One region of the Streptomyces sp. RLA131 genome, then DNA from elsewhere that is predicted to be linked to it. Evidence: riboswitches for the same ligand, from Rfam matches in the RefSeq annotation. Region 1 holds a riboswitch; the other holds the start of a gene.
What was found. Region 1 has a riboswitch for glycine ahead of gcvP (aminomethyl-transferring glycine dehydrogenase). Riboswitches for the same ligand answer to the same signal wherever they lie in the genome.
Positions count from the first base shown of each region.

Region 2: linked by a shared signal. The riboswitch ahead of gcvT (glycine cleavage system aminomethyltransferase GcvT) and the one ahead of gcvP (aminomethyl-transferring glycine dehydrogenase) in region 1 are both predicted to bind glycine.

Region 1 covers NZ_JBWDOQ010000002.1:1,152,549-1,163,446, reverse strand. Annotated here, with positions in the region: gene RWE79_RS06235 (sugar phosphate nucleotidyltransferase) at 1-106, shown strand, start outside; gene RWE79_RS06230 (DUF881 domain-containing protein) at 199-1,161, shown strand; gene RWE79_RS06225 (small basic family protein) at 1,158-1,490, shown strand; gene RWE79_RS06220 (DUF881 domain-containing protein) at 1,498-2,427, shown strand; gene RWE79_RS06215 (FHA domain-containing protein) at 2,832-3,362, shown strand; gene ftsR (transcriptional regulator FtsR) at 3,380-4,114, shown strand; gene RWE79_RS06205 (bifunctional nuclease family protein) at 4,196-4,669, shown strand; gene RWE79_RS06200 (MerR family transcriptional regulator) at 4,878-5,522, shown strand; gene RWE79_RS06195 (DNA polymerase IV) at 5,655-7,022, shown strand; gene RWE79_RS06190 (PRC-barrel domain-containing protein) at 7,055-7,417, opposite strand; glycine riboswitch at 7,519-7,623, shown strand; gene gcvP (aminomethyl-transferring glycine dehydrogenase) at 7,791-10,679, shown strand; gene RWE79_RS06180 (DUF5999 family protein) at 10,684-10,890, opposite strand.
Region 2 covers NZ_JBWDOQ010000002.1:5,925,288-5,936,185, reverse strand. Annotated here, with positions in the region: gene RWE79_RS27855 (ABC transporter substrate-binding protein) at 1-1,596, opposite strand, end outside; gene RWE79_RS27850 (ABC transporter permease) at 1,669-2,661, opposite strand; gene RWE79_RS27845 (DUF885 family protein) at 2,979-4,493, shown strand; gene RWE79_RS27840 (enhanced serine sensitivity protein SseB C-terminal domain-containing protein) at 4,543-5,355, opposite strand; gene RWE79_RS27835 (enhanced serine sensitivity protein SseB) at 5,419-6,192, opposite strand; gene RWE79_RS27830 (hypothetical protein) at 6,327-7,142, shown strand; gene RWE79_RS27825 (AAA family ATPase) at 7,193-7,837, opposite strand; glycine riboswitch at 8,008-8,106, shown strand; gene gcvT (glycine cleavage system aminomethyltransferase GcvT) at 8,250-9,368, shown strand; gene gcvH (glycine cleavage system protein GcvH) at 9,411-9,788, shown strand; gene glyA (serine hydroxymethyltransferase) at 9,838-10,898, shown strand, end outside.

The DNA.
Region 1 (10,898 bases):
CCCGGCGGAGGCGGTGACGCACCTGTGGGCCGAGGGGCCCGACGACGCCTCGGCGCAGGCACTGCTCGACGAGTGGTCGGCGATCGTGGACAGCGCGGGCCGCTGACACCTGGCTGACACCCGCTCCGGCCCCCTTTCGTCGCGCTAACGGCGCGCCGGGAGGGGGCCGTTCGAGTGTGGTGCCGCCGACGTGGGACGATGTGCGGCATGCCGCAGCAGCACCCCGATCGCAGCGGCACGAGCCGCGAGGCCGTGCCGCGGCGTCCTGACGCCTCCATGTCGTTGCTGACCAATGTCATGGAGCACAGCCTCGACGACGGTTACGCGGAGGCGGCTGCGCGCCGCGGCGAGACCGGCAGCTCCCGGATGCCGCGTTCGCTGCGCGGGAAGCTCAGTCTGGCCGTGGGCCTGGTGCTGGTGGCCGTGGTGGTCACCCTGGGCGCCGCGCAGGCGCAGGTGAGCGCCCCGACGCTGGCCAAGGAACGGCAGAAGCTGATCGACCGGATCGGCGCGGAGACCACCGCGGCGGACGGGCTGCAGAAGAGCGTGGACCGGTTGCGTGACGACGTCGGCGAGATGCAGCGCCAGGCGTTGAAGGAACAGGACGTCGGCGACGCCGATCGGATCTCACTCCTGGCCGGGGCAACCCCGGTGACCGGCCCCGGCGTCAAACTGGTCGTGGACGACGCCAAGGAAGCCTCGTCGGGCGGTGGCGGCAACCCCCGTACGAGCAGCGACTTCTCGGACACCGGCCGGGTCCGGGACCGGGACATGCAGCGGGTCGTGAACGGTCTGTGGGCGTCCGGGGCCGAGGCGATCTCCGTCAACGGGCAGCGGCTGACCGCGCTGTCGGCGATCCGGGCGGCCGGGGACGCCATACTGGTCGACAACAAGCCACTGGCGCCGCCTTACACGGTGCTGGCCATCGGGGACGGGAAGCGGCTGAGCACCGCGTTCCAGGACAGTGCGGACGGTCAGTACCTGCATGTCCTTGAGGAGAACTACGGGATCCGGACGAGCATCTCGGCCGAGACCGGGCTCAGGCTTCCGGCAGCGCCGAGCCTGATCGTGCGGTCCGCCAGTCCGGTTCCGTCGGCCGGGCAGAGCTCACCGGCAAGCACAGGCAGCACAGGCAGTAAGACAGGGAAGGGCACGCATTGATCGCCGTACTGGGCCTCGTCGTAGGAGTCGTGGTGGGCCTCGTGGTCCGCCCCGTGGTGCCGACGGTGGTCGAGCCGTACCTTCCGATCGCCGTGGTCGCCGCGCTGGACGCGGTCTTCGGCGGCCTGCGGGCCATGCTCGACGGGATCTTCGACGACAAGGTCTTCGTCGTGTCGTTCCTGTCGAATGTCGTGGTCGCCGCTCTCATCGTCTTCCTGGGGGACAAGCTCGGAGTCGGGTCCCAGCTGTCCACCGGTGTGGTCGTCGTCCTCGGTATCCGGATCTTCTCCAACGCGGCGGCCATCCGGCGCCATGTCTTCCGGGCGTGAGCGGGCGATGAGCGACCACGACGAGAAGCCGGACCGCGAGCCGGAGCGGACTCCCGACCGGCAGCCCGGGCCCGCTTCGGACCCCGCGCGCGAGGCCGGTACGGAACCCCTTGCGGCACCCGGGACGGCACCCGGGACGGAACCCGGTACGGCACCCGGGACGGAACCGGGTGCGGAGGCATCCGCACCGGCACCCGCCCCGGGCCCGCAGGACGCCTCCGGCGGCCGGCAGCGGCTGAAGGCCGGCCTGTGGCCGCCCCGGGTGAGCCGGGCGCAGCTGATCGTGGCGCTGCTGCTGTTCGTGCTGGGCCTCGGCCTGGCCATCCAGGTCCGCTCCACCAGCGACAGCAGCGCGCTGCGCGGTGCCCGGCAGGAGGACCTGGTCCGGATCCTCGACGAGCTGGACAACCGCACACAGCGGCTCCAGGACGAGAAGCAGCGCCTGGAGAGCCAGCGTACGGAGCTGGAGAACAGCTCCGACCAGGCCGAGGAGGCCCGTAAGCAGACCGAGCAGAAGGCACAGCAGCTCGGGGTGCTGGCCGGCACCGTCGCGGCCCAGGGACCGGGCATCACCCTGACGATCACCGACCCGAAGGGGTCCGTGGAGTCGGACACGCTGCTGGACACCCTCCAGGAGCTGCGGGCGGCGGGTGCGGAGGCCATTCAGATCAACGATGTGCGGGTGGTCGCGGACACGTACTTCACCCAGGAGGGCGGCAGCGTGAAGATCGACGGCAAGAAGATCTCACAGCCGTACCGGTTCAAAGTCATCGGTAATCCACAGGATCTTGAACCAGCGCTGAACATCCCCGGCGGAGTGGTGCAGACTCTGGAGAAGGAGCAGGCCACAGCGGATGTGACCCGCTCGCAGAAGATCGTTGTGGACGCCTTGCGGCCGTCGGAGGCGCCTGACTACGCTCAGTCGTCGTCCCGGTGACAGCTCGGCGAATGGGGGTACCCGGCCAGAGGGCATGTGAGAACGGGGGGTCGCCGCATGTGGCATGTGGTGCGTGATGGAAACTGTGTGTTGGTCGTGACTGAGGGTTCGTCCTGCCCCACGGGCGGGTCTGTTTCGTTCAAGGGGAATCGCCCGTGAAGTTGTTCGGAAAGTTGTTCGGTAAGAGCGCGCGGCAGGAGCGTGACAGTGCCACGGCACGGCACCGCGCGCCGCGACACGCCCAGGATGAGGAAGCGGGTGAGGAGCGTCCGCTGTTCCGCAATGGCCCCGCCGGATCCGGTGGCGACATTTCGGGTGGTACCGGCGTGGCTTCTGTTGACCCTGCCGCGTCCGGCCGCATAGGTTTCGGGGAACCATCAACCTCGAACGCGGGTGGAGGGTCCTTGCCGGTCTGTACGAGGTGCGGGCACCGCAATGCGGAGGCGAGTCGCTTCTGCTCCAACTGCGGCGCGCCGCTGCGCGGGGGAGCCCCGTTCGAGCGGGCGTCGGAGACGACCTCGACGATCTCCATCTCCGGTCTTGAGGCGTACGAGGCCGAGGCGACCGGTCAGACGCTGGTCCCGTCGCTGTCCGCGGAGGCCCAGGCCGCCGTGGACGCGCTGCCGCCGGGTTCCGCGCTGCTGATCGTGCGGCGTGGTCCCAACTCCGGCAGCCGCTTCCTCCTGGACGGCGAGCTGACCACGGCGGGCCGTCACCCGGAGAGCGACATCTTCCTGGACGACGTGACCGTCTCGCGGCGGCATGTGGAGTTCCGGCGGGGCACCGACGGAGGCTTCACGGTCTCCGACGTCGGCAGCCTCAACGGCACGTACGTCAACCGGGAACGGATCGACGCGGTACCTCTGGCCAATGGCGACGAGGTGCAGATCGGCAAGTACCGACTGGTCTTCTACGCGAGCCAGCGGGGCATCTGACCCGCGAGGGAAGGTCCATGCTTCGTACACCGGCGGGCGGTGCCGGAAACGGCACCGCCACCGCGGACGGCAGCCTGCTGAGCATCGGGGCGGTCCTCGGCCAACTGCGCGAGGAGTTCCCCGAGGTCACCATCTCCAAGATCCGTTTTCTGGAGGCGGAGGGCCTGGTCGAGCCGCAGCGCACCCCTTCGGGGTACCGGAAGTTCGCGGTCCGGGACGTGGAGCGGCTCGGGCACATCCTGCGCATGCAGCGCGACCACTACCTTCCGTTGAAGGTGATCCGCGAGCATCTGGACGCCCTGGACCGGGGTGAGACCGTCTCGCTGCCCCCGCCCGCCGAGCCCCGTGACCTGCTGGACCAGCCGGTCGAGCCGGAACCGACGGGGCTGCGGCTCGGCCGCGAGGAGCTCATGGCGGCCACCGGTGCGGGTGAGGACGATCTGGGGCAGTGGGAGTCCTACGGACTGGTCGAGGCGGGCCAGGACGGCGGCTATGACGCCGAATCGGTGAACATCGCCAAGTTGATCTCCGAGCTGGGCCGCTTCGGCCTGGAGCCGCGCCATCTGCGGGCCGTGAAGGCCGCCGCGGACCGCGAGGCCGGTCTGGTCGAACAGGTGGTCGCCCCGCTGCGCAGGCACCGCAATCCGCAGACCAGGGCGCATGCGGAGAACACCGCCCGGGAGCTGGCGGCGCTGTCGGTGCGGCTGCATGCCGCGCTGGTCCAGTCTGCGCTGCGCGTGCGGCTGTTCTGAGGCCAGGCTGCGAGCCTCCGCCGGGGCGGCAGCTTCCTCCCCGACTACCCAAACCGGCCGGGCACGTCCTAGGGTTGCTGTGTGAACGAGCTCGATGTCGTGGGTGTCCGGGTCGAAATGCCCTCCAATCAACCGATCGTGCTTCTGCGCGAGGTGGGAGGGGACCGCTACCTGCCCATCTGGATCGGGCCCGGGGAGGCCACCGCCATCGCCTTCGCCCAGCAGGGCATGACGCCCGCGCGGCCGCTGACCCACGATCTGTTCAAGGACGTGCTCGAAGCCATCGGCCAGACCCTGGCCGAGGTGAGGATCACCGATCTGCGCGAGGGCGTCTTCTACGCCGAGCTGGTCTTCGCCAGCGGCGTCGAGGTCAGTGCCCGTCCCTCCGACGCCATAGCGCTGGCGCTGCGCACCGGCACCCCGATCTACGGGAGCGAGGGCGTGCTCGACGACGCGGGTATCGCCATCCCCGACGAGCAGGAGGACGAGGTCGAGAAGTTCCGCGAGTTCCTCGACCAGATCTCGCCGGAGGACTTCGGCACCAGCAGTCAGTAGCCAGTACCGCGTAAGGGCCCCTGCTGACGACCATTCGGCTAGCCTTACCCCTCCGGCGGACACGCGAAACCACTCCTGGGGTTGATATCACTCGGCGTGCCGAGCGTGGCGATCGTTGACGCACCCGGAGTGACTGCCTACCGTCGAGAGGGAAAGTCCCCACGGCACGTGCACGCGCCCGGCGGGACGAGAAGGGACGGAGGTCGGCGTGATCAGCACCGGCGACGGAATGGCCGCAGGCGGCGGCCCGTATCCGCTGCGCGAGGCCCTGGCCCGGCACTCCGCGATGGCCGCCGACGGGGGTGGGAGCGACCCGGCCGCACCCGGACCGGAGAGCGCCTCCACGGGATCCGGCGCGGCCGAGACCGTCGGCTACCGCGGTCCCACGGCCTGCGCGGCCACCGGCATCACCTACCGCCAGCTCGACTACTGGGCCCGCACCGGACTGGTTGAGCCGAGCATCAGGCCCGCGTACGGATCGGGCACCCAGCGGCTCTACAGCTTCCGCGACGTGGTCGTCCTCAAGATCGTCAAGCGGCTCCTCGACACGGGCGTCTCCCTGCAGAACATCCGCAACGCCGTACAGCACCTGCGCTCCTGCGCGCCGGCCGAGCTGGCCAGGATGACGCTGATGAGCGACGGTGCGACGGTCTACGAGTGCACATCCCCCGACGAGGTGGTCTCACTGCTCCAGGGCGGCCAGGGCATCTTCGGGATCGCGGTCGGCGTGGTGTGGCGCGATGTGGAGGGTTCACTCGCGCAGCTGCACGGTGAGCGGGTCGACACCGGGGAGACGCTGCCCGGGCACAACCCGGGGGACGAGCTGGCCCGGCGCCGCAACCGCGCGGGGTAGCGCGCGACACCGCGCCCGGCGGCCGGACGGGGTGCCTCGAACGGGTCCCAGCCACGCCGGTCGCCGCCGGTGCCGGCCGGCCGCCGTACGCCTGTACGGCGGCTGTCAGTGGCATAGGGCAGCATCGGTGCTGTGAGAAGCTCCCCGACCATCCTGCACCTCGACATGGACGCGTTCTTCGCCGCCGTCGAGCAGGGGTCGAAGCCGTCCCTGCGCGGAAAGCCGGTGATCGTCGGTGGTGTGGGGCCGCGCGGGGTGGTCGCGACGGCCTCGTACGAGGCGCGGGTGCACGGGGTGCACTCGGCGATGGCCATGGCGCACGCTCGGCGGCTCTGTCCGAACGCCGCCTATCTGATCCCGCGCTTCGAGCTGTACCGCCAGGTCAGCGAGGTGGTGATGGGGCTGCTCGGACAGCTGTCGCCGTTGGTGGAGCCGCTGAGCCTGGACGAGGCATTCGTCGATCTGGAGGCCGGCGGTATCGGTGACCGCCCCCGGGCCGTCGCGGAGAAGCTGCGCGCGGACATCAGGGCGGCCACCGGGCTCACCGCGTCGGTCGGGCTCGCCGCCTCCAAGCTGCTCGCCAAGATCGCCTCGGAGGAGGCCAAGCCCGACGGGCTGGTCGTGGTCGAGCCGGGCACCGAGCGCGAGCTGCTCGCCCCCATGCCGGCGCGCACACTGCCAGGGGTCGGCCCGGCCACCGCCGAGGTTCTGCGGAGGGCCGGGCTCGGCACCATCGCGGAGGTGCGGCACGCGGGGGAGGCGGAGCTCGTCCGGCTGCTGGGCAAGGCGCACGGGGCGTCGCTGTACGCGATGGCGGCCGGACTGGACGACCGGCCGGTGGTCGCGGAGCGGGAGCACAAGTCCATCTCGGTCGAGGACACCTTCGACGTGGACCTGACGGACCGGATACGGGTCCGGGCCGAGCTGGACCGGCTGGCCGACCGTTGCGTGAAGCGGCTGCGGGGCGCCGGGCGCTCCGGGCGCACCGTGGTGATCAAGGTCCGGCGGTACGACTTCAGTACCCTGACGCGCTCCGAGACGCTGCGGGCGCCGACCGACGACCCGGCGGTGGTGCGGGAGACGGCGGGACGGCTGATAGAGGCCGTCGACACCACGGGCGGCGTCAGGCTGCTCGGGGTGGGTGTCGCGGGCCTCGCCGACTTCACCCAGGAGGATCTGTTCGCGCAGGCGGCGGCCGCCGAGGGTCTCGCCGCCGAGCAGGAGGCGGCCGCGGCCCCGCTGGAGCCGGCGCAGGAGGAGCCGGCCGTCCCCGCGCGGCGCTGGCTGCCGGGCCAGGATGTGCGGCATGCCGTCCACGGCGCGGGCTGGGTGCAGGGCAGCGGGGTGGGCCGGGTCACGGTGCGCTTCGAGGAGCCGGGATCGCCGGCGCCGGGGCGGGTGCGGACGTTCCCCGTGGAGGCACCCGACCTGGAGCCCGCGGACCCGCTGCCCCTGGTGCCGCCCCCGCCGCCCCCACTGCCCCCGCCGCCCCCGCGGTGACGGCGCGAGGCCGCCGCACCCCGGGGCAGGGGTCAGGCGTCGCCGGCGAGGGTGCCGAAGTCGTGGTCGCCGACGGCGGCGGGCGGTACTTCGAGGCCGTAGTGATGGTAGAGCTGGAGTTCCTGCTCGGGCGAGAGATGCCGGCCCACGCCGAAGTCGGGTGCGTCCTTGATCAGAGCCTTGTCGAAGGGGACGATGAGATGGTCATCGACGAACTGACTGGGCTCCAGGGGCACGAAGGCGTCACGGCTGAACAGCCCGGTCCGGACGGCGGCCCATTCGGGGCGTCCGGTGGCGTCGTCGAGGTAGACCTCGTCGACGGTGCCGATCTTCACTCCGTTGAGGTCGAAGGCCCTGCGGCCGATCAGGCTGCGCGGATCGATACCGGTCTGCACGGTTCCTCCAACAACTAGTGATTGATCCTATTTAGGCATGAAAGCCACTTTCTGTCACATGCCGCTCGCGGAAGTCACGCTGGTAGGCTGACAGCGGCCGCAGACCCCATGCGGGAGAGTCCCGGAAGCGCAGCGTCGCGCAGGCCGGGCGCCGAAGGAGCAACTCCTCCCCGGAATCTCTCAGGCATCCGTACCGCACGGGTGAGGTCACTCTGGAAAGCAGCGACGGCGAAAGCCGTTTCTCACCGACGGTGAAAGCCGTTCCGTGCAGACGGGACGGTGAAGCTCTCAGGTTCAGATGACAGAGGGGGAGGCCCCATTGGAGTCAGACCAGCGCCTCGCCCGAGCGCGTCAGACCAGGAGGCCTCCGCAGATGACCGCCCACCGCATCCCCCTCTCCGAGCTGGAACGCGGCATTCCGTTCGCCGGCCGCCACATCGGGCCCGACCGGTCCGCGCAGGACAAGATGCTGGCCCAGGTCGGGTACGGCTCACTCGACGAGCTGACCGCCGCCGCGGTGCCGGACGCCATCAGGAGCGCCGAGGCGCTGCGCATGCCGGCCGCCCGTACCGAGGCCGAGGTGACCGCCGAACTGCGCGCGCTGGCCGACCGCAACCAGGTCCTTCACCCCATGATCGGGCTCGGCTACTACGGCACCTTCACCCCGCCGGTGATCCTGCGCAACGTCATGGAGAACCCGGCCTGGTACACCGCGTACACGCCCTACCAGCCGGAGATCTCGCAGGGCCGCCTGGAGGCGCTGCTGAACTTCCAGACCGTGGTCGCCGACCTCACCGGACTGCCCACCTCGGGGGCCTCGCTGCTCGACGAGAGCACCGCCGCCGCCGAGGCGATGGCGCTGTCCCGCCGGGTCGGCAAGGTCAAGAACGGTGTCTTCCTGGTCGACGCCGACACCTTCCCGCAGACCACCGCCGTGCTGCGGACCCGCGCCGAGCCCACCGGCGTCGAGGTCGTCGTCGCCGACCTCTCGGCCGGCATCCCGGCCGAGGTGGCCGAACGCGGTGTCTTCGGCGTCCTGCTCCAGTACCCGGGTGCCTCCGGCGCGGTCCGTGACCTGCGGCCGGTCGTGGAGCAGGCCCACGGCCTGGGCGCGATCGTCACCGTCGCCGCCGACCTGCTGGCGCTGACCCTGCTCACCTCGCCCGGCGAACTGGGCGCGGACATCGCGGTCGGCACCACCCAGCGCTTCGGCGTACCCATGGGCTTCGGCGGCCCGCACGCCGGATACATGGCGGTGCGCGCGCAGTTCGCCCGCAGCCTGCCCGGCCGCCTGGTCGGCGTGTCGGTGGACGCCGACGGCAACAAGGCGTACCGGCTGGCCCTGCAGACCCGTGAGCAGCACATCCGCCGGGAGAAGGCCACCAGCAACATCTGCACCGCGCAGGTCCTGCTGGCCGTGATGGCCGGGATGTACGCGGTCTACCACGGCCCCGACGGCCTGCGCGGCATCGCGAGCCGCACCCACCGCTACGCGGCGATCCTCGCCCAGGGGCTGCGGGCCGGCGGTGTCGAGGTCACGACGGACGCCTTCTTCGACACGGTCACCGCCCGGGTGCCGGGCCGGGCCGCCGAGGTCGTGACCGCCGCCCGCGAGGCCGGGGTCAACCTGTGGCAGACGGACGCCGATCTGGTCGGCATCGCCTGTGACGAGACCACCGGTCGCGACCAGCTCGCCGCCGTCTGGGGCGCGTTCGGGGTCGGGCCCGGTGACATCGAGGCGCTGGACGCGGCCACCGGGGACACCCTTCCGGAGGCGCTGCTGCGCACCGATACCTACCTCACCCACCCCGTCTTCCACCAGCACCGCTCCGAGACCGCCATGCTGCGCTACCTGCGCCGCCTCGCGGACCGGGACTACGCGCTGGACCGGGGCATGATCCCGCTCGGCTCCTGCACGATGAAGCTGAACGCCACGACGGAGATGGAGCCGGTCACCTGGCCCGAGTTCGGCGCGCTGCACCCCTTCGCGCCGGCCGAGCAGGCCGCCGGATACCTCACGCTCATCCGGGAGTTGGAGGAGCAGCTCGCCGAGGTCACCGGTTACGACAAGGTCAGCATCCAGCCCAACGCCGGTTCCCAGGGCGAGTTGGCGGGTCTGCTCGCGGTCCGCGCGTACCACCGGGCCAACGGTGACACCGGGCGCACGGTCTGCCTCATCCCGTCCTCCGCGCACGGCACCAACGCGGCCAGCGCGGTCATGGCCGGTATGCGGGTGGTCGTCGTGCGCACCAGCGACGACGGCGAGGTGGACATCGCCGACCTGCACGCCAAGATCGAGCAGTACGCGGACGAACTGGCCGTGCTGATGGTCACCTACCCCTCCACCCACGGTGTGTTCGAGGAGCACATCGGTGAGATCTGCGCCGCCGTGCACGACGCCGGCGGCCAGGTCTACGTGGACGGCGCCAACCTCAACGCCCTGGTGGGGCTTGCCAAGCCGGGCCACTTCGGCGGCGATGTGTCCCACCTCAACCTGCACAAGACCTTCTGCATCCCGCACGGCGGCGGTGGCCCGGGTGTCGGCCCGGTCGCGGTCCGCGCCCACCTGGCCCCGTATCTGCCGAACCATCCGCTCCAGCCCGAGGCCGGTCCGGCGACCGGCGTCGGCCCGGTCTCCGCGGCCCCGTTCGGCTCGGCCGGCATACTGCCGATCTCGTGGGCGTACGTACGGCTCATGGGCGCCGAGGGGCTCAAGGCCGCCACGCAGGTCGCGGTGCTGGGCGCCAACTACATGGCCAAGCGGCTGGAACCGCACTACCCGGTGCTCTACACCGGCCCCGGCGGGCTGGTGGCGCACGAGTGCATCATCGACCTGCGGCCGCTGACCAAGGAGACGGGCGTGACGGTCGACGACGTCGCCAAGCGCCTGATCGACTACGGCTTCCACGCGCCGACGATGTCGTTCCCGGTGGCCGGGACGCTGATGATCGAGCCGACCGAGAGCGAGGACCTGGCGGAACTGGACCGCTTCTGCCAGGCGATGATCTCGATCCGCGCGGAGATCGACAAGGTCGGCTCCGGTCTCTGGCCGGCGGATGACAACCCGCTGCGCAACGCGCCGCACACCGCTGCCGCACTCGGCGGCGAGTGGGAGCACCCGTACTCCCGTCAGGAGGCGGTGTTCCCGGCCGGGGTGTCGCCGGCGGACAAGTACTGGCCTCCGGTGCGTCGTATAGACGGCGCCTACGGCGACCGGAACCTGGTCTGCTCGTGCCCGCCGCTCGACGAGTACGAGGGGTAGCTCCTCAGGCAGCCGTCACGATGCGCTCGGTGCCGAGCGGCCGGTGCGGTGCGATGATCTGCCCGTCGGGCAGGAGTTCGCCGGTGTCCTCGAAGAGGAGGACACCGTTGCACAGCAGGCTCCAGCCCTGTTCCGGGTGGTGGGCCACCACCTGGGCGGCCTCGCGGTCGGGGCTGCTGGCGGTCGGGCAAAGCAACTGGTGCTGACACATGATCGGCG
Region 2 (10,898 bases), 4.8 Mb from region 1:
GTTGGCGTCGGTCTCCACCAGGGCCTTGTCGAACAGCCCGTCGATCGACTTGTCGTTGATCTCGGCGAAGTTGTTGTTGCCGCTCTGCAGGGTGAACCGGCTGTCGACCAGCGGCTGCAGGAAGCCCTGACCGGTCGGGAAGTCGGCGCCCCAGCCCATGATGATGATGCCGTAGCCCTTGGACTTGACGGTCTTCGGGCTGCCGATGATGCCGGAGGTCTGGGCGCCGTCGAACTCGTCGATGTCGACGACGATGCCGACCTTCTTCAGCGAGGCCTGGAGCGACTCGGCGGTGGCGACCTCGATCGGCTTGTTGTTGCGGACCGCGATCGTGGTCTTGAAGCCGTTCGGCTTGCCGCAGGCCTTGAGCTCTTCCTTGGCCTTGGTCACGTTGCCCGAGGTGTCCTTGAGGACGTCGTACGGGTCGTAGCTGCCGTCAGCGCCCTTGATGGCCAGGGGCAGCATGTTCGGGGCGACGGCGCCACCGGCCTGCGGGCCGCCGCGGGCGGTCTGCAGCGACTTGTGGTCGGCGCCGTAGATGACCGCCTTGCGGCAGTGGATGTTGTCCAGCGGCTTGACCGTGGTCGGGAAGACCGCGTACCGGATGAAGCCGGTGTTGGGGTTGTCCGCGTTGGCCTTGTTCTTGGTCAGCACCTCGGACCGGGCGGCCTGGCCGACGCCGGTGGCGTTGATGTCCAGGTCGTAGTCGCCGTTGATCAGACGCTTGTCCATGTCGTCGGCGTTGGTGGTGAGCGTGACCGTGATCTTGTCCGGGAGCGCCTTGCGGACGGTGTCCGTGGAGGCCTTCCAGTACTTGTTCCGCACCAGCACCAGCGACTTGTTCGGGGTGTAGGACTGGAACTTGTACGGGCCGTTGGAGAACGGCTTGAGCCCGTACTTGGCCGCGGTGTCCTTGGACGCCTTGACCGGGGTGCCCGTCGGCATCGCCAGCATCTGCTCGAAGTCGCTGTTGGGCTTCGGCAGGTGGAAGACGATGGTCTTGTCGTCCGGGGTGTCGACCGCCTTCAGACCGAGCTTGTCGGCGGAGGTGTCCTTGTACGGGCCCTTGTACTCACCCTTGGGGTCCAGCACCTGCTGCAGGTAGACCGGGCCGCCGGAGATGACGTCCTGCGCCCAGATGCGCTCGATGCCGTACTTGACGTCCTTGGAGGTGACGGCCGTGCCGTCCTCCCACTTGATGCCGTCCTTGAGGGTGTACGTGTAGGTCTTGCCGCCGTCCGTGATCTTGGCCGTGGAGGTGGCCATGTCCGGTACGAGCGTGGTGCTCTTGGTGCCCGCCTGCGGTGCGTACGTGATCAGCTGGCGCGCGAAGTAACGGTCGAAGTCCCACACGAAGCCGTAGTACCCGCGCTGGGGGTCCCAGGAGTCCGCATCCTGGGTACCGATGAACTTCAGGGTGCCGCCGGCCTTGTCGGACGCGCTCGCCACCTTGTTCACGGCCGCGTTGAAACCGGGCGCCTTCGCGGTGCCGCCGCCGGAGTCACTGCCGCCACAAGCGGCGGTGGACAGCAGAGCCGCGACGGTGAAGACCGTACCCGCAGCCAGTCTGCGCCTCGATGAGCGTGGGAATGTCACTTTCTCGCAACCTCCGTAATCGGTGAAGAGCCTCCTGACGAAACGGCAGGGGCGGGTGGTGCCGTGGTGCTGCTAGCGATTGCCCTTCGGGTCCAGCGCATCGCGCACGCCGTCGCCGAAGAGATTGAAGGCCAGCACGGTGATGAAGATCGCCAGACCCGGGATGATCATGAAGATCGGGTCCGTGTCGTAGAAACTGACAGCCTTGTTGAGCATCTGCCCCCACGACGAGGTGGGCGGCTTGACACCCACCCCCAGGAAGCTCAGCGCCGCCTCGGTGAGGACGTTGGTCGGGATCATCAACGTCGCGTAGACGGTGATCGGCGCGACCAGGTTCGGCAGCAGCTCACGGAAGAGGATGTACGTACGGCCGGCCCCCAGGCTGCGGGCCGCCTCCACGTACTCGCGCTCCCTCAGGCTCAGGGTCTGCCCGCGCACGATACGGCCGATGTACGGCCAGCCGAAGAAGCCGATGACCACGATGAGTACGCCCATCCGGACACCGGACCCGCTGAAGCCCAGCAGGGTGTTCGGCATGACGGAGACCAGCGCGATGATGAAGAGCAGCTGCGGGAAGGCGAGCAGCAGGTCCATGACCCGGCTGATGAGGGTGTCGACCCAGCCGCCGAAGTACCCGGCCACGATGCCGAAGACGGTGCCGATCGCGACCGCGACGATGGCCGAGAGGAACGCCACCAGCAGGGAGACCCGGGCGCCGTAGACGATCCGGCTGAAGACGTCCCGGCCGTTGACCGGCTCCACTCCCAGCAGGTAGTCGCCGCTCATACCGCCCCACTTGGAGGTCGGCGTGCCGAACAGCGGGTCGATCTTCGACTCGTGGAAGTCGTTCGGCGGGTGGCCCAGCGCGCTCACGATCAGGGGGGCGAAGACCGCCACGAGGACCAGCAGCACCACCACCACGCCACCGGCCAGGGCGACCTTGTCGCGCTTGAGCCGGGTCCAGGCGATCCGGCCGGGTGAGCGGCCCACGATCTCCTTGGCCGGAACATCGGCGGTGACGTCGGCCAGCGACGTCTCGGCGGTGTCGTGCAGCGGTGCTGTCATGTCTCCTCGTGCATCCCCCTGCCGGCGGTGGCCGGCTCGCCTGGTCGGCCCGTCCGGGTCGACGGAGTGGGCCGGCACTGTCGGGCGGAGCTCTGTGGTTGTGCCTGGTGGAATCGTCAAGGCGACAAAGTAATTCTGTGAAGCGCCTCTGGGGCGTGAGTCTCCATGGCCCGCGCGATCACGCACCAGGCCTCACAGCGAATGGATGCGCAACCGTGATGTGGTGCGCCATCGTCCGTTATTACCGCACTGTTACGCGCGTCGACCCGGAGCCGGCGGATCGCCGTGCGGGCCCCGAATCGCTACGGTTCGGTGCCATGGATGATCGGCTCCGCGCGGTGTGCGACCTCATGGTTCCCCTGGTCCGGGAGATGGCGGGACTGCACGACTACGACGGCCGGGTGCAGGACCTCTCCCCCGACGGCGTCCGCCGGGGGCTCGCGGCGCTCGCCCACGCCCGGCTCGCCGGCGGCGCCCGTCCCGACCCGCACGACGAGGCCCATCTGTCCGTCTTCGAGGACACCCTCAAGACCCAGTACGGCGACCTGGAGCTGCACCGCCGCGATCCCTATCCCCATCTGTCCAACCTCGAACTGACCTCCTACGACCGCGAGTACGCGCCCCGCGAGCAGCGCGACGAGGCCCGGCTCAGGCATCTGCTCCAGTGGCCCGACGCCGTCGACGCCGCCATCGCCTCGCTGGACCGGGTCAGCGCACCGGTGGCGGGCGCGCTGCTCGGGGCGGTACGGGGGCTGGCCGCCGGGCTGGACGCGGACCGCGAGCCCGAGGCCGGCCCGGCGCTGGCCGCGCACGGCCGGCTGGTGGCCCACATCGCCCGGGCCGCCGAGACCGGCGACCCGGACCCGCGGCTGGGCGGGGCCGCGCTGGCCGCGCTGATGGGCAGTCAGGAGGGCATGCCCGTCGACCTGTCCGCGCTCGCCGACGAGGCAGCCCGCGAACGCGACCGGCTGACCGGGCTGCTGACCGAGTCCTGCGCCCGGCTCGACCCCCGCCGCGGTGTCGGTGAACTCGTTCCGGAACTCCTCGCGGACCACCCGGACGCGGACGGGGTGATCCCCGAGGCCGCCCGGCTCACCGAGGAGGTGATCGAGTTCACCCGCGACCGGAAGCTGGTGCCCTGGCTCGACGGCGACTGCCTGGTCGGGCCGGCCCCGCCCTCGCGCCGCTGGTCCACGGCGATGATGACCTGGGCCGCGCCCGGCGAACCCGACACCGTCTCCTGGTACCACGTCACCCCGCCCGAGCCCGACTGGCCGGAGGACGAGCGCGAGGAGTGGCTCTCGGTCTTCAGCCGCACCAGCCTGCCGGCGATCACGGTGCACGAGGTCGCCCCCGGGCACTTCGCCCACGGGCGGGCCCTGCGGCACGCTCCCACCGACGTACGGCGGGTCCTGCACTCGCTGTCCTTCTGCGAGGGCTGGGCCCACTACGTCGAGGAGGTCTGCCTGGAGGAGGGGTTCCGGGCCCGCGACCCGCGCTTCGCCATCGGTGTGGCCCTTGAGGCGCTCGTCCGGGTGACCCGGCTGACCTGCGCCATCGGGCTGCACACCGGGGCCCTGTCCCTGGACGACGCGACCGCGCTGTTCATGCGCGACGCCCACCTGGCGCGGGCCGGGGCCGCCTCGGAGGCCCGGCGCGGGACGTTCGACGCGGGCTACGGCCGCTACACCTGGGGCAAGCTGGAGATCCTGCGCCTGCGCGACCGGGCCCGGCGGGAGTGGGGCGCCGGCTTCTCCCTGGAGCGGTTCCACGGGGCCCTGCTGGGGCTGGGCAGCCCACCGCTCGGCCTGATCGGCGCGGCGCTGCGCTGACCTGCCCCGACCTACGGCGACTTGAGCCGACCCGCGCCGACCCGCGCTGTCAGCGCGGCGCCGTGGGGCTGCCCCAGCCCCAGACCTGTCCCGCCTGCCCTGTCCGTCCGGACTGGCCCGCGTCGGGGGCACCGGCGTGGGCGTCACGGTCGTAGAAGGGCTGCGCCCGCACCCGCATCCACATCGCGACGGGGTCGTACTCGTCGGCCATGGCGACGGTGGAGACGGGCAGGCCCGGCGGTACGCCGCCGATGGACTGCTGCATCATGACGCGGACGGCCTCGACGGCGGCCGGACCCGTGTCGTACATGTCGAGGCCGATCGCGAGATACGGCTCGCCGAGGGCGGGCTGCACCCAGGCCCGCCGCAGCGCCCGCACGGCGGGGGTGCGGTGGGCGTGCTGGACCAGCAGGGCGTAGTACTGCGGGATCTGGACGGCGGGCTCACTGATGGTCAGGGGCCCGGCGGGAAGGCGGTCGAGGCCGGCGGCGACCCGCCGCAGGTCGAGCCAGGGAATGCCGACACCGCCGCCGGGGGCGTGCGGATTCAGCCACAGGCCCCAGCGGTCCGGGAAGAGGGACGCGGCGATCTCCCGCCCGGTGACCACCTCGTGGGCCCTGCCCCAGCCGCAGGCGGACAGCTCCTGCGGCGAGGTCACACAGGGCGCGTAGCCGTAGCCGGCGACCTCCATGTTGCCGTACTGCGCCTCGGAGGAACCGGGGGCGCCGTGCCACAGCAGCATCCAGAGCCGGCTTTCGGCCAGTGCCCTCAGGAGGTCTTCGTAGGAGTCGTATCTGCCGGGGGTCACTTGCCGGAGCGCATGCTCCAGACCGCCGCCGCCCCCTCCCACGCCCGCGCTCACGTGGCCCGCCCCTTCTGTCGAACTCAAGCCCTGTCTTCGCTCATCAAACCAGGTTATTCGCCCTCAGTCTCGCGTGAAGAAGGGGCGTACGTGCTCCAGCATCCAGTCGCCGACCGGGTCCTGGGCGATGTCGAGAAGTACCAGGTTGACCGGCCAGGGCACGGGCACCGCACCGAGCGAGCGCCCGAGCGCGGTCATCGCGGCGGTGCGGTCCTCCTCCTGCCAGCGGTCGAGCTCCACGCCGACGAAGAGCGCGGGCGGGTCCCCCTCGACGCTCGCCAGGGCCCGGCGGGCGCTCAGCACGACCGGCGTGACGGCGAACTCCCCCGCCGCCACGGCCAGGAACTCCACCGGTTCCTCGTCCCATCCCGGCTCCCACAGCCGCACCCGGGCACCGGACGGGGAACCGGGCGCCCGGTCGGTACGGCACAGCTCCATCACCGCGGCCGGGGGCAGCGGGATGCCCACCGCGCCACCGGGGTTGAGGACGATGCCCACCTTGGGGGGCAGCCCGCGGGCGAACTCCCGTACCGGGGCGACCGCGAAGGACAGTCCGTTGGCCGCCTGCAGGAACTGCTGCTCGGAGCTGAAGACCGGTACGTAGACGACACCGTCGAGCTCGACGGTGGCCAGGTCGAGGTCACGGCTGTCCGGGCCGCCGCCCGCGGGCAGCGGCACCCACACCTGGGAGCGGCCGAGGACCTCCAGGACCCGGGCGGTCGCGCCGGGGTCGCCCATGGCGGCGGAGAGGACCTCTTCGAGTTCATTGGCGGGCCAGCCGCCGTAGGCCACCGCCGGGGCGATTCCGTCCGGTATGCGCTGCGCCGGGATCTCCATATGGAAACCCTATCGGGTAAGCCGAGCGGCCTCGACGGACACGTATGGTGACTGTCGAGTTGCGGAGAGTCACGTCATCTTCTCAGGATGGAGCAGGAAGGCATCAACCCCTACCTTTTGGGAGAAACACGGACATGCGTACCAGCAAGCTCGCCGCCGCCGCCATAGCCGCCGCGCTCAGCGGATCGCTCGTCCTGGGCGTCACCGGTGCCGCAGGCGCGACCGCCCACGCTCCGTCCCGTACCCACGCCTCCGCCGTGGTCTCCGACCCGGCCCAGACGCCCGCCGCCGGCCCGGTCACGGATGTCCTCGCCAAGCTGGCCGACACCCTCTCGGCCGGCGCGAAGCTGAGCCAGGAGGCCCAGGCCGACCAGCCGGACAGTGCCCGCCTCCAGGAGATGCAGCGCAACCTGACGGCGGCGACCGAGCAGCTCTCCAGCTCGCTGGGCATGGCGGCGGCCGCCGCCAAGGCAGCCGCCGGCACCCAGGGCGAGGGCCACGCCACGCCGATCGATGACGCGATGACCAAGGTCAACGACCAGCTCAAGACGCTGACCACGGATGTCACCGCGCTCGTCGCGGCGATCGGCAACAAGGACTTCGCCAAGATCACGGCCCTGATCCCCAAGATCCTCGCGGACCTGACCGCCCTGGTGACCTCGGTGCCGGCCATCCTGAACGCCCTGCTCGCCGGGCTGCTGCCCTTCCCGCTGCCGATCGGGCTCGAGAACGGCGCGTCCCCGGCCGACCAGACCACCCCGGCTGCTCCGGCGGACCAGGCCGCCCCGGCGGACCAGGCTGCTCCGGCGACCCCGGCCGCCCCGGCCGACCAGGCCGCCCCGGCTGCTCCGGCCGCCCCGGCGGACCAGGCCGCTCCGGCGGACCAGCAGGTCGCCGGCGCCCCCGCCGTGGCGCAGCTCCCGCAGGGCGGCGGTGCGGGCGCCAACTGATCACCGGCCGCTCCACCGCCGTACCGCCGTACCGCCGCGGCCCGGGCCGCTCAGCCGTCGAACGTGATGGCACCGAGCGCCCGGGCCGCCGCGCGGTCCAGCAGCACCGTCGATTCGCACGCGCCCGGCAGCCTCCCGGCCTCGGCCGCCGCCAGCAGCCGCCGTGACGCCCTGCGGTGCCGGGCCATCGCGTACGCGGACACCCGTCGGCCACGCGAGCGCTGCCCGTCGCGGGCGGCCTCCTCGGTCACGTCGAGCAGCAGCAGATGCAGGCCCCGGCCGCGCCCGGCGGCCTGCCGGGCGAGCCAGTTCCGTACCCACGGCAGCGTCCCGCAGTCGTGGACGACGACGCTCTCGCCGGAGCGCAGCGCCCGCCGCATCCCGGCGTAGTGCGCGATCCGCACCAGCGGCCGGTACAGGGCGTAGGGCAGGCGGGCCGGCATCCGGGCCGCCCAGCGCAGCCGTACCTCCTGGGAGTCGACCAGCCGGGCACCCGTGGCGCGCCGCATCAGGGTGCTCTTGCCGCCGCCGGGCAGGCCGGAGACGACCAGCACGTCACCGGCGGGGTAGTTGAGGGTGTGCACGGCCCGCTCCCGCAGGTCGGTCAGCGGCCGCGGCCGGGCGCCGGCTCCGGCTCTTGTCCCGGTTCCGGACAGCGTCCGTACCGCGTACGCACCGCCGGATCGCACCAGCACAGCGATCGCCCTCCCCCGGTCCCAGAGTTTCAAGAAATGGTAATGGGAAGACCAACGGATCCCCTATCGCCCGACCGGGATCGGGACCGGGCCGGGACGGGGCCGGGACACGATCGCGACAAGACCCGGAGCCCGTGCAATGATGGCGGCTCAATCTCATACAGGCCGTTCGAGGCCGCGCGGGAGAGCTCCGTCCGGGTCAACCGGAAGGGCGCCGAAGGAGCAAGTCCTCCCTTGAATCTCTCAGGCACCGTTACCGCGCGGACGAGGCACATCTGAAAAGCGGGCGGCATCCGGCACCGGACTCCGCCCCACCCAAGGTGCAAACCGTGGCCGCAGGGCTCACGGTGAACCTCTCAGGTTCCGATGACAGATGGGGAGGAGTCCTCGCCACGCCTGCATTGGGAGCCCCATGACCGACGTCGCCCTTCCGCGCCGTACCGCGCTCGACGCGCTGCACCGCGCGCTCGGCGCCACCATGACCGACTTCGCCGGCTGGGACATGCCGCTGCGCTACGGCAGCGAGCGCGACGAGCACCACGCGGTACGGACCCGGGCCGGGCTCTTCGACCTCTCCCACATGGGCGAGATCACCGTCACCGGCCCGCAGGCGGCCGAGGCGCTGGACTTCGCGCTGGTCGGCCACATCTCCGCGGTCGCCGTCGGCCGGGCCCGCTACACGATGATCTGCCGGGAGGACGGCGGCATCCTGGACGACCTGATCGTCTACCGGCTGGGCGACACCGAGTTCATGATCGTCGCCAATGCCTCCAACGCCCAGGTCGTGCTCGACGCCGTCACCGAACGGGCCGCCGGTTTCACGGCGGAGGTACGGGACGACCGGGACGCGTACGCGCTGATCGCCGTCCAGGGGCCTCAGTCGCCGGGCATCGTGAAGTCGCTGACCGACGCCGACCTGGACGGCCTGAAGTACTACGCCGGGCTGCCCGGCACCGTCGCCGGCGTCCCGGCGCTGATCGCCCGCACCGGCTACACCGGCGAGGACGGCTTCGAACTGTTCGTGGCCCCCGCCGACGCGGAGAAGCTCTGGCAGGCGATCACCGACGCGGGCGCCCCCGCGGGCCTGGTCCCGTGCGGGCTGTCCTGCCGGGACACCCTGCGCCTGGAGGCCGGGATGCCGCTGTACGGGCACGAGCTGAGCACCGCGCTCACCCCCTTCGACGCCGGGCTGGGCCGGGTCGTGAAGTTCGGCAAGCCGGGTGACTTCGTGGGCCGCGAGGCGCTGCTGGCGGCCGCGGACCGGCCGGTCCGCTCGCTGGTCGGCCTGGTCGCCGAGGGCCGCCGGGTCCCCCGCGCGGGCTACCCGGTGGTGGCGGGCGGCGCGGTGGTCGGCGAGGTCACCTCCGGCGCCCCGTCCCCGACCCTGGGCCGGCCGATCGCGATGGCGTACGTGGACGCCGCGTACGCCGCTCCCGCTGCCGCCTCCGCGTCGGGTATCGCCGTGGACATCCGGGGCAGCCACGAACCGTACGAGGTCGTGGCCCTGCCCTTCTACAAGCGCACCCGCTGACCCTTTTCACCAGCACCTCACCGCATCCAGGAGAATCAGGACATGAGCAACCCCCAGCAGCTGCGCTACAGCAAGGAGCACGAGTGGGTCTCCGCCGCCGAGGCGGGCGTCTCCACCGTGGGCATCACCTCGCACGCCGCCGACGCGCTCGGTGACGTCGTGTACGTCCAGCTCCCGGAGGTCGGCTCCACGGTCACCGCGGGCGACACCTGCGGCGAGCTGGAGTCGACCAAGTCGGTCAGCGACCTGTACGCGCCGGTCACCGGAGAGGTCACCGAGGTCAACCAGGACGTCGTGGACGACCCGGCACTGGTGAACTCCGCCCCGTTCGAGGGCGGTTGGCTGTTCAAGGTGAAGGTGGGCGAGGAGCCGGGCGACCTGCTCTCCGCCGACGAGTACGCCGCCTTCACCGGCAACTGATCCTCCTGGCCCTCCTGGCCTTTCTGACCCTCAGCCCCTCGGGATGATGATGTCTCTCCTCAACAGTTCCCTGCACGAGCTCGACCCCGACGTCGCCGCCGCCGTCGACGCCGAGCTCCACCGCCAGCAGTCCACCCTCGAGATGATCGCCTCCGAGAACTTCGCCCCCGTGGCGGTCCTCCAGGCCCAGGGCTCGGTCCTCACCAACAAGTACGCCGAGGGCTACCCCGGCCGCCGCTACTACGGCGGCTGCGAGCACGTCGACGTCGTCGAGCAGCTCGCCATCGACCGCGTCAAGGCGCTCTTCGGCGCCGAGCACGCCAACGTACAGCCGCACTCGGGCGCGCAGGCCAACGCGGCCGCGATGTTCGCGCTGCTCTCCCCCGGCGACACGATCCTCGGCCTGAGCCTGGCCCACGGCGGGCACCTCACCCACGGCATGAAGATCAACTTCTCCGGCAAGCTCTACAACGTGGTCCCGTACCACGTGGACGCCGAGACCGGTCTGGTCGACATGGACGAGGTCGAGCGCCTCGCCAAGGAGAACAGCCCCAAGCTGATCGTCGCCGGCTGGTCCGCCTACCCGCGCCAGCTCGACTTCGCCGCCTTCCGCCGGATCGCCGACGAGGTCGGCGCCTATCTGATGGTCGACATGGCGCACTTCGCGGGCCTGGTCGCGGCGGGGCTCCACCCCTCCCCGGTCCCGTACGCGGACGTGGTCACCACCACGACCCACAAGACCCTGGGCGGCCCGCGCGGCGGCGTCATCCTGTCCAGGGCCGAGCTCGCCAAGAAGATCAACTCCGCGGTCTTCCCCGGCCAGCAGGGCGGCCCGCTGGAGCACGTCATCGCGGCCAAGGCCGTCGCCTTCAAGGTCGCCGCGAGCGAGGACTTCAAGGACCGCCAGGTCCGTACCCTCGAAGGCGCGAAGATCCTCGCCGACCGCCTGGTCCAGCCCGACCTGGCCGAGGCCGGCGTCTCGGTGCTGTCCGGCGGCACCGACGTCCACCTCGTCCTGGTCGACCTGCGCGACAGCGAACTGGACGGGCAGCAGGCCGAGGACCGCCTCCACGAGGTCGGCATCACCGTCAACCGCAACGCGATCCCCAA